DNA from 3 places in the Paenibacillus sp. JZ16 genome. Region 2 is predicted to be linked to each of the others. Evidence: predicted binding sites of a transcription regulator. Region 2 holds the regulator's gene; each other region holds the start of a gene.
The links. Region 2 encodes Rex, which represses fermentation and respiration genes when NADH is low (regulators of the CRP and FNR family bind a similar motif). Its sites were predicted from a motif close to TTGTGAAATATTTCACAA; they were not measured.
Positions count from the first base shown of each region.

Region 1: hcp (hydroxylamine reductase) is a predicted target of Rex. The motif match lies at 2,078-2,095, and genes of this name have one in related genera.
Region 3: BJP58_RS01725 (L-lactate dehydrogenase) is a predicted target of Rex. The motif match lies at 1,542-1,559, and genes of this name have one in related genera.

Region 1 is NZ_CP017659.1:5,611,007-5,614,291, forward strand. Features, by position in the region: gene BJP58_RS25140 (carbohydrate-binding protein) at 1-99, shown strand, start outside; gene hcp (hydroxylamine reductase) at 263-1,948, opposite strand; gene BJP58_RS25150 (2-oxoacid:acceptor oxidoreductase family protein) at 2,157-3,179, shown strand; gene BJP58_RS25155 (thiamine pyrophosphate-dependent enzyme) at 3,176-3,285, shown strand, end outside.
Region 2 is NZ_CP017659.1:7,024,691-7,027,975, forward strand. Features, by position in the region: gene dinG (ATP-dependent DNA helicase DinG) at 1-888, shown strand, start outside; gene BJP58_RS31540 (redox-sensing transcriptional repressor Rex) at 951-1,616, shown strand; gene BJP58_RS31545 (amidohydrolase) at 1,591-2,892, shown strand; gene BJP58_RS31550 (cell wall elongation regulator TseB-like domain-containing protein) at 2,924-3,285, shown strand, end outside.
Region 3 is NZ_CP017659.1:396,151-399,435, reverse strand. Features, by position in the region: gene pdxR (MocR-like pyridoxine biosynthesis transcription factor PdxR) at 1-557, opposite strand, end outside; gene BJP58_RS01730 (thioredoxin family protein) at 904-1,458, shown strand; gene BJP58_RS01725 (L-lactate dehydrogenase) at 1,710-2,642, shown strand; gene BJP58_RS01720 (LysE family transporter) at 2,728-3,285, opposite strand, start outside.

The sequences.
Region 1 (3,285 bases), 1.4 Mb from region 2:
TATCCGGGAGCTACGGATTCTTATGGCCGTCCTATTCTGGCGGATCAATATGCAGATGCCGTTTACGCTACTTATAAGGGCTATGGTGGTAAGAATTAAGGTGTTTCATTGATAGGTAAATTGAAAAATAGCGACGTGGAAGGATTTCCTTGTTGAGTGGAAGCGACTTATTTAATTTGAAAGGGCATGAGTTACCAAGCAGATCATTGCTTGCATAACCCATGCCCTTTTTTTCTTTATCAGGTTTTCTTCGACTACTAAGTTACGCGCCAAGGAACATCTTCATATCATCTTCCACATTCGTAATGCCGCCGATGCCGAAGTTTTCCACGAGGACTTTGGCAACGTTAGGCGACAGGAATGCAGGGAGCGTAGGGCCCAGATGAATATTTTTAACGCCAAGATATAGCAGGGCAAGCAGCACGATCACCGCTTTTTGCTCATACCAGGCAATGTTATAGGAAATCGGCAAATCATTAATATCCTCAAGGCCGAATACTTCCTTCAGCTTCAATGCAATCACGACCAGGGAGTAAGAATCATTGCATTGACCAGCGTCCAGGACCCGCGGAATACCGCCGATTTCGCCTAGATCCAGTTTATTGTATTTGTATTTGGCACAGCCTGCAGTTAGAATGACCGTGTCTGTTGGGAGTTCGGCTGCGAAATCGGTGTAATAGCTGCGGGATTTCATCCGTCCATCGCAGCCGGCCATGACGAAGAAGCGGCGGATCGCCCCGGATTTCACGGCATCGACGACTTGATCGGCCACGTTCATCACAGCGGCATGAGCGAAACCGCCGATGATCTCACCCGTTTCAAGCTCCGTTGGAGCGGGGCATCCTTTCGCTTGCTCGATCAGGGCGGAGAAGTCTTTGGGAGCACCGTCTGTTCCTTCTGGAATATGGCGGACACCCGGAAACCCCGTGTTGCCTGTTGTATATATACGGTCTTTATAACTGTCTTTCGGCGGGACGATACAGTTGGTTGTCATTAATATCGGGCCGTTAAAGGCTGCGAATTCGCTATTCTGCTTCCACCAGGCATTCCCGTAATTGCCTACAAAATGCTCATATTTCTTGAATGCCGGATAATAGTGGGCAGGCAGCATTTCACTGTGCGTGTACACATCCACGCCGGTTCCTTCCGTCTGCTTCAGCAGCTCCTCCAAATCCTTCAGATCATGGCCGCTGATCAGAATGCCGGGCTGGTTGCCTACCCCGATATTGACCTTCGTAATTTCCGGATTTCCGTAAACCGAGGTGTTCGCTTCATCCAGCATCGCCATGGCGTTTACGCCGTATTGACCGGTTTCCATCGTCAAAGCGACCAGATCCTGCACTTCAAGGCTGTCGTCAAGCGTGGCGGCAAGTGCACGGCGCATAAAACGGTTTAATTCGTTATCATCCTTCTCCAGATGAAGCGCGTGGTACGTGTAAGCAGCCATCCCCTTCAAGCCGTACGTAATCAATTCGCGCAGCGAGCGGATGTCTTCATTGCGGGTCGAGAGGACACCAACCGTACGTGCTTTTTCATCAAAAGAAGCTTCGTTATCCGCTTGCCAGACGGCAGCATCAGGGAGATTGGCGGTTCCTTCCGGATATTGTTCGTTATAATAGGTGCGCACCTCGCCGCGGAGCTCGATCGCTTCCCGGATTCTTCCCACAAAAACCTCGCGGTCAAAGTTGGCGTTCGTAATCGTTGCAAACAAGGAGTCCATCATAAACAGTGATACGCGCTGTTCAAGCTCCTCCGGCAGCCGGACATCCAGACTGAGAAAAGAGATACCTTTTAACAGATAAATCAGCAAATCCTGCAGGTTTGCCACATCATGCGGTTTGCCGCATACTCCGACAATGGTGCAGCCTGTTCCTTTGGATGCTTCCTGACATTGAAAGCAGAACATGGACGGCTGATGCTCTACGGTCTCTTGGGCGTTGTTATTCATTATTTTCTCCTCCAATTTCGTGATTTTTTGCCTTAAGGTCAGTATAAAATTGCCTCGCAATTGGACTGTCGAAGACAGTATACTTCGCTCCCACAACCGACATAGTGATTGGAATCACAATTTTTTAAGTTGTGAGTATAATCACAAACCCGGTCCGTTTCTTCTTTTAAACTGGAATTAATGACCTAAGAAGAAATGAGGAGAGAACATGTCGATTTTACCTCAAAAGAATGAACTGGGATTTTTCGAGATTCGTCTCGAATCCATCGGCGGGCTTGGCGCCAATCTGGCGGGAAAAATGCTGGCCGAAGCCGGGGTGACCGGCTCCGGACTTAACGGTTCGAATTTTTCCAGCTATGGTTCGGAGAAAAAAGGGTCGCCCGTGAAGAGTTTCGTAAGGTTCTGCGATTCCGAGGTGGAAATCCGCGATCACAGTCCCATTGAGCAGCCGCATGTCGTCGGTGTATTTCATGAAGCATTGTATAAGACGATCGATGTCATAAGCGGATTACAGCCTGATGGAACGGTGCTTGTGAATACGGTGCGAGCCCTTTCCGAAGTGGCCGTTGATCTGAACATGACGCAGGGAACGCTGGCCGTAGTTGATGCGCTGAAGATTTCCGTTGAGGAAAAAACCAAAGTGAATACGGCCATGCTGGGGGCTTTGTTCCGGATTTGTAGCTTCCTAAACCCGGACGATATGCGGCAGGTGATCCGCACAACATTTGAGAAAAAGCTGCCCCACCTCGTGGAACCGAATGTGCGGACTTTTGACAGAGGATATAACGAAGTTCAGTTCCTTTCCTTGGGAAATGGCTCAGAGCTTATAGACAAAATTTCCTTCGCAAGACCGCAGCCGATGCTTGGATATGAAACGCAGGAGCTGGGCGGGATTCTGAACGTTACGGCGAACAGTGTCCTGAAGGATCTTAGCAGCTCCCGGCAGGGATATTTGCCAGAGTACAAGATCGAGGACTGCATTCACTGTGCCGCCTGCGATACGGTATGTCCGGATTTCTGCATCGTGTGGGAGAAGAAACCGGATAAGCGCGGGAATATGCAGATGTTTATGAGAGGTATCGATTATCAGTATTGCAAAGGCTGCTTGAAGTGTATCGAAGCTTGTCCGACCACCGCTTTAGCTGCCATGTTAGAAGAGCCGCATTATGCGGAGCAGCACCGTGTGCCGCAATCATTTCCCTATATAACCGCGGAGGGAGTCCGATCATGAATATGCAAATTCAAGAAACAACAACGGAGAACAAGCCGGCGGCTGCTCAAACGGCAGTCTTCGAATCGGGCAACGAAATGGCTGCCATGGCGGCTGCCCAGATTAA
Region 2 (3,285 bases):
TCGCTGCAGCTTTATGCGGTGCCTGTCGACGTCAGCACCCACTTAAAGGAATTGTTTTTTGACAAAAAACAAAGCGTGATCCTGACATCGGCGACCTTGTCGGTGGACAAATCGTTTCAGTTCATGATCGAGAACTTGGGTCTTCAGGAAGCGGCAGATAACGGCAACCTGAACACGGTCCTGCTGCCGTCCCCGTTTAATTACAGGGAGCAGGCTCTCCTTGTTGTGCCGCGCGATTTTCCGAGCGTGAAGGGCTCGGTCGGGGATGCACTCTTTGTGAATACACTTGTGCAATCATTGGCTGATACGGCCATCGCAACGCACGGTCGCATGCTTGTCCTGTTCACCTCGTACCGCATGCTGCGTCAGGTGCATGAGCCCTTGAAGGAGGCGCTGGGATCCAGCGATATTACGGTACTGGGACAAGGGATGGACGGAACCAGCCGTACCAAGTTAATCCGGAGATTCCAGGATAGCAGCGCTTCGGTTCTGCTGGGCACCAGCTCCTTCTGGGAAGGAGTAGATATACCCGGTGAGGCGCTCACCTGCCTTGCCATCGTCCGGCTGCCGTTCCAGCCGCCGAATCACCCTCTGGTCGAAGCCAAGAGCGAGCTTCTGCAGCAGCAGAAGAAGAACCCGTTCATGAAGCTTTCGGTTCCGCAAGCGGTCATTCGCTTCAAACAGGGATTTGGCCGACTGGTACGGACCGCGCAGGATAAGGGGATTGTCATCGTTTACGATACTCGGGTCATTGAATCCTATTACGGGAAGTATTTCTTATATTCCTTGCCTGGACCGAAGATGGAGCACATGCCGACAGAGGGGATCGTTCCCCGAATTTCGAAATGGCTGCAGGAAGAGGCAGGCATAGGGAACCAAGCTGAATAAAGTGAAACCATGAACGAGCACAAACAAATGTAGTTATTAACCTATTATTAGGGGGAGCATGCATGAAATCGGAAAAAATTTCGGAAGCCGTGGTCCGCAGATTACCTGTATACTTGCGCTATTTGAATGAGCTTCAGAAAAGGGAGGTCTCCACGGTTTCCTCCCAGGAACTGGGGCAGAAACTGGACCTCAATCCTGCTCAAATTCGTAAGGACCTAGCGTATTTCGGTGATTTTGGACGGAAAGGGATCGGATATGACGTATCTTATCTGATCGAGAAAATTCGCCAGATTCTAAAGCTGGACCAGAAGATCAATGTCGCATTGATTGGGGCCGGTAATCTTGGACATGCATTATCGAATTACAATGCATTTCTGAAGGACAATATGAAGATTGTGGCGGTTTTCGATTCGTATTCTCCCAAAGTTGGTATGAAAATTAACAATTTGGTCGTACAGCCGATGGAGGAACTGGAGAAGACGGTTCATGAGTACGGCATTCGTATCGGGATTATCACCGTTCCGGATTTTGAGGCGCAGAATGTAGCGAATCAACTAATCGCGGCAGGCATCGAGGCTATCCTGAATTTTGCGCCGACCATCCTGAAAGCTCCACCCCATATCCGGATCCATACGGCAGATTTTACTACGGATTTGCAGAGTTTGGCCTATTATTTGGATAACGGCAAGGAGGATGCAGCACATGACGACAACGAAGTGGATGGTTAAAAACGGAACGTTTGCGGTACTAGAGGAAGGCAGATCCGTGTTACACGGATATATGGTCGTGGAGAACGACCGGATCACTTACCTGGGTGAAGAAGAGCCGACTGTCCAAGAGGGAACAGAAATCATCGACGGAACCCATCTGTTTTTCCTGCCTGGATTGGTGAATACGCACGGACATGCGGCCATGTCGCTTCTTCGCGGGTATGGCGACGATCTGGCACTGCAAGTATGGCTTCAGGAAAAAATGTGGCCGATGGAAGCCAAATTCACGGCCGACGATGTATACTGGGGAACCTCGCTCTCCGTGCTGGAGATGATTAAAGGCGGAACCACGACATTTGTGGATATGTATGATCATATGGATCAGGTTGCAAAGGTAGTGGAGGACTCAGGCATGCGCGGCGTTCTGACGCGCGGTGTCATCGGATTATGTCCGCCTGAGGTGCAGCAGCAGAAGCTGGAAGAGGCGGTTGCATTCGCGAAAGACTGGCATGGTCAGGCTGACGGTAGAATTACGACGATGATCTCACCGCATGCACCCTATACGTGCCCGCCGGATTTCATCGAAAAATTCGTGCAAGCGTCACATGATTTGAATCTGCCTTTGCATACGCATATGTCCGAAACGGAAACGGAAGTAGCTCAGAACGTAAATGACTACGGACTTCGCCCTGTTGCCCATCTAGAGAAGCTTGGCATGTTCTCCCGTCCAACGCTGCTTGCGCATGCCGTCCATCTGACCGATGAAGAAATCGAAATTCTGGCCAAACATCAAGTTATGGTTTCGCATAATCCAGGCAGCAATTTGAAGCTTGCCAGCGGCATCGCTCGCGTGCCTGCACTGCTGAAAGCCGGGGTCACCGTGTCTTTGGGTACCGATGGACCTGCCAGCAATAATAATCTGGATATGTTTGAAGAGATGCGGCTGGCCGCACTGATCCATAAAGGAGTAAGCGGGGATCCAACCGCAATTCCAGCATCCGAAGCGCTTCGGATGGGTACAGAATATGGAGCCAAGTCAGCCTTCCTTACGGATATTGGTACGCTTGCGGTAGGCATGAAGGCAGATATGATCGCACTGAACACGGATCAGGCGCACTTCCTTCCGAAGACGGATTACATTTCTCATGCTATCTACTCCGCCAGTGCGAAGGATGTAGAGCATGTATGGGTTGACGGCAAGCAGGTAGTGAAGAATGGCGCGAGTCTCACTCTCGATGAGGAACGTATCCGCCGGGAAGCGCAGCGTGCCTTTGAGCGTCTTACAACCCTCTAGGGAATAATCAAGGGGAGCGAGGAAGACGGATTTGAAGAAAAAAACGAAGTGGATATTGCTGAGTGTATCCGGCGTGCTGCTGTTACTGCTTGGTTTACAGCTCTATTATTCATATGTGATGAAAGATGCTTGGAATGAAGAAAGAATGGCAATTGCTGCCGCCAAACAGCATGGCCAATTGGTTACGTCCGGGAAGACCTATAAATCGGTGTGGGGCGAGGACAATAACTATTGGGTGATAAGCGGGAAGGATCAGGACAATCAAGATCGTATGGTATGGGTGAAATTTACGGATGACAACGTACCTGTTGAAGGTGCCGACGCTGTCCAATCCGTTTTGTTGAATACGGGGTTGTCAGAAGACCAGATGCGGGAGCAGATTTATAACGAATT
Region 3 (3,285 bases), 790 kb from region 2:
GCCGTGCCGGCGCCGATCACAATTTGACCAGGTGTTGAAATAACCCCTCTGGAATTTCGCAGATATTCCGAAACCACGGTGCGCAGCCCGTATTCGCCCTGCGGATCCCCATACATTCCCATTTCACTCACATGCTGTTCCAGCGCTTCCTTGAGCATTTTATTCCAGGTTCGTACCGGAAAGGACGCTTGATCTAATCGAGTTGGATTAAAGTCAATAACACCTTGACCTTGATTCAAGTGCCCGTTGGAATTCATAACTGACATCGTTGTTATGGAGGGGGTCCGCTGTTGATGATGGTGAGATAGTTCCTTGTATGGATTTATGACATATAGCCCCGACCTCGGTTTGCTGATCACATACCCTTCAGACGTTAACATTTGATAAGCCGTCTCGATCGGCGTTTTGCTTATATTGAGCTGAAGCTGGAGGGCACGAACAGAAGGCAATCGTTGTCCGTCGGGAATGACCCCATTACGGATACCCTCACGAATTTGCAGATATAACTGCTGGTATAATGGGAACTCGCTTTGCTCGGGTAGAAGAATATCAAACAAGTGGGACCACCTCAGGCATTATATTAATAAAATTTACTGTCGTAATGGCAGGTATGTTTAATGAATTATACATGAAACTCAGCCTATGTTGCGCATCCTATTCACGAATAGCTTCATTCGGTAACACAACCTTCAGTACATCTGACTTTCATAAACAGATAATAACTGACCATTTCTGTATGGTCAGTTTTGTCTTAAGCTAACGTTAACTTGGATGTATCTCAATATGAATCTATTACGTTATGAAAGGACGTATGATCCTATGTCTCATCCCCTCCATCTCCAACATAAAATCGGCCAGGGTTTAACGCCTCTCCAATTCATGGAGAATATGAAGATTCGAGAAATGAAATTGAGCAGAATCCCAAATACGAAGGAATTATTCAGACAAGTCTATGATCGCTTCCAGTGGGAGAACAAAGAGACTGAGGGATTCTTCACTTCTGAGCGAAACCCATTCAACCATCTGCACTGCCTGATTCTCTGTACGGATTGGTGCCCGGATGTCATATGGAATGTACCTGTCCTATTTAGAATATTGGAATATAGCCGAATTCCGTCCGACGTGCTCATCATGGAAGATCATATGGAAACAATGGACCTTTTTCTAACGGATGGCGGACGCGCACAGCCGATTGCTGTCTTCCTCCATGCAAGCACAGGAGAAGTACTCGGAACTTGGGGCGCTCGTCCGGCGTATATCCAGAACGTCATGGATGAGTTCAAGAGGAACCACCCCGATAAACAAGCTGCATCCTATCAAGAACAACTGGACCAAACGTACAAGAAGATCGGAGAGCTCTACCATGACGGTAATGAATATCAGAGGGTCATGATTCAGGAAATAAGGCAACTGCTTACTTCGTTTATACCTGATAGAATTGCCGATAATAACCTGTGACCGCGTTTGGCATAAGCGTGATCCCCCTCCCCTGATGAAGGTGTATGGTTTCTGACAGTGTCAAAGTTAAAAATGAACACACAGGATGAAATATATCACAATCCCGCTGCTTAAATCTTCCTGAATATGTTATCATTACTATCGATGAAGCCTTAGGGATTCACTGTTCCGGCAGCCTTTTATTAGGGTAATTCATCAGAAGTATACCATTCACCAAATTTCATTAACTCAGTACAAGGAGCGAAACACTTATGACAAAAAATGAAGCTCAGCGTCCGTCCCGCGTGGTGATCATCGGTACGGGAGCTGTGGGAGCAACGACTGCGTACACCTTATTCTTACGCGAAAGAGTATCTGAACTGGTATTAATCGATGCGAACCATGACAAAGCGCTTGGTGAAGCCTTGGATATGAATCACGGCCTCCCCTTTGCCGGAGGCGTCAAGCTGTGGGCTGGAGATTACAGCGATTGCAAGGATGCAGACATCATTGTCATTGCCGCAGGCTCCAACCAAAGACCCGGCGAGACGCGAATTGACTTATTGAAGCGAAATACGGCGATATTTGACGATATTATCCAAAACATCGTGAAATACAATGACCACGGCATCATTCTTGTGGCTACGAATCCGGTGGATATTCTCTCTTACGTCACGTTGAAGAAGAGCGGCTTCCCAGTCAATCGCGTGATCGGCTCCGGCACCTTGCTGGATAGCGCCCGTTTCCGGTATTTGATTGGTCAAAACAAAGGCATTAATCCGCGCAGCATTCACGCCCATATCGTCGGGGAACACGGTGATTCCGAATTGCCGCTCTGGAGCATTGCCAACATCGCGGGGATCGGAATCGTTCTGACTGACGGTGAAAAAGAAGATATTTTCGACCGCACCAAGAATGCGGCTTATGAAATCATTAACGCCAAGGGTTCCACCTCCTATGCAATCGCATTGGCGCTCGATCGGATCATCGTCTCCATTTTGCAAAACGAAGGTTCCGTTCTCAATGTATCCACGCTGCTCACGGACTACCACGGTGTGTCTGATGTATACTTAGGCGTACCTTGTGTGGTTGATCGTACAGGCGTTCGGGAAATTCTGAATCTCGAGTTTAATGACGAGGAACTAACCCAATTTCATGCATCTGCTAACAAACTGAAAGAGCAGATCTCCAACATTTTCGAGTAATACAAAACAAGGCTTTCCGGATTGTGATTCGGGAAGCCTTGTTCTTTTGGCTGAGGAGCGATGACATTACGTTGTAGCTAGCAAATCAGTTCGTGGCATAAATAGAAAAGGCGCTGTAAAGCAGAAGCAATCCCATCAATATATTAAACGGGCGCTCATATCGGGATAACAGATGCTGGAACAGCGAACCGAATAGCGCCCAGGTCATGTTGGCACAAATGCCGACAATCGTGAGCAATAACGAGTAGGATATCAACTGTGCATGGGAAGTAGAGATCGGCATGACGAAGGTCGATACAGCTGTTATCCCGTATAAAATAACCTTCGGATTCATGAACTGGAAGATGAACCCGAAATAAAAGGTATTGAATCCACGTGCCTTATCATCTGCATGAGAGGGCTTGCTCTGCATGATTTTTATGGCAAGATAGATCAGATACAAGCATCCGATGATATTCATAACAAACCTGATCTTCGGGATGAATGGATATAATACCAGATTGAAATAGCTGGACAACAGCATAATGACCAAGCATCCAGCTGCTACCCCTCCGATAAAGCGCATCGTTTTCTTAAATCCGTGGATCCGTGCATTCGTCATCGAAATGATGTTGTTGGGTCCGGGCGTAAATGAAGCGACAAT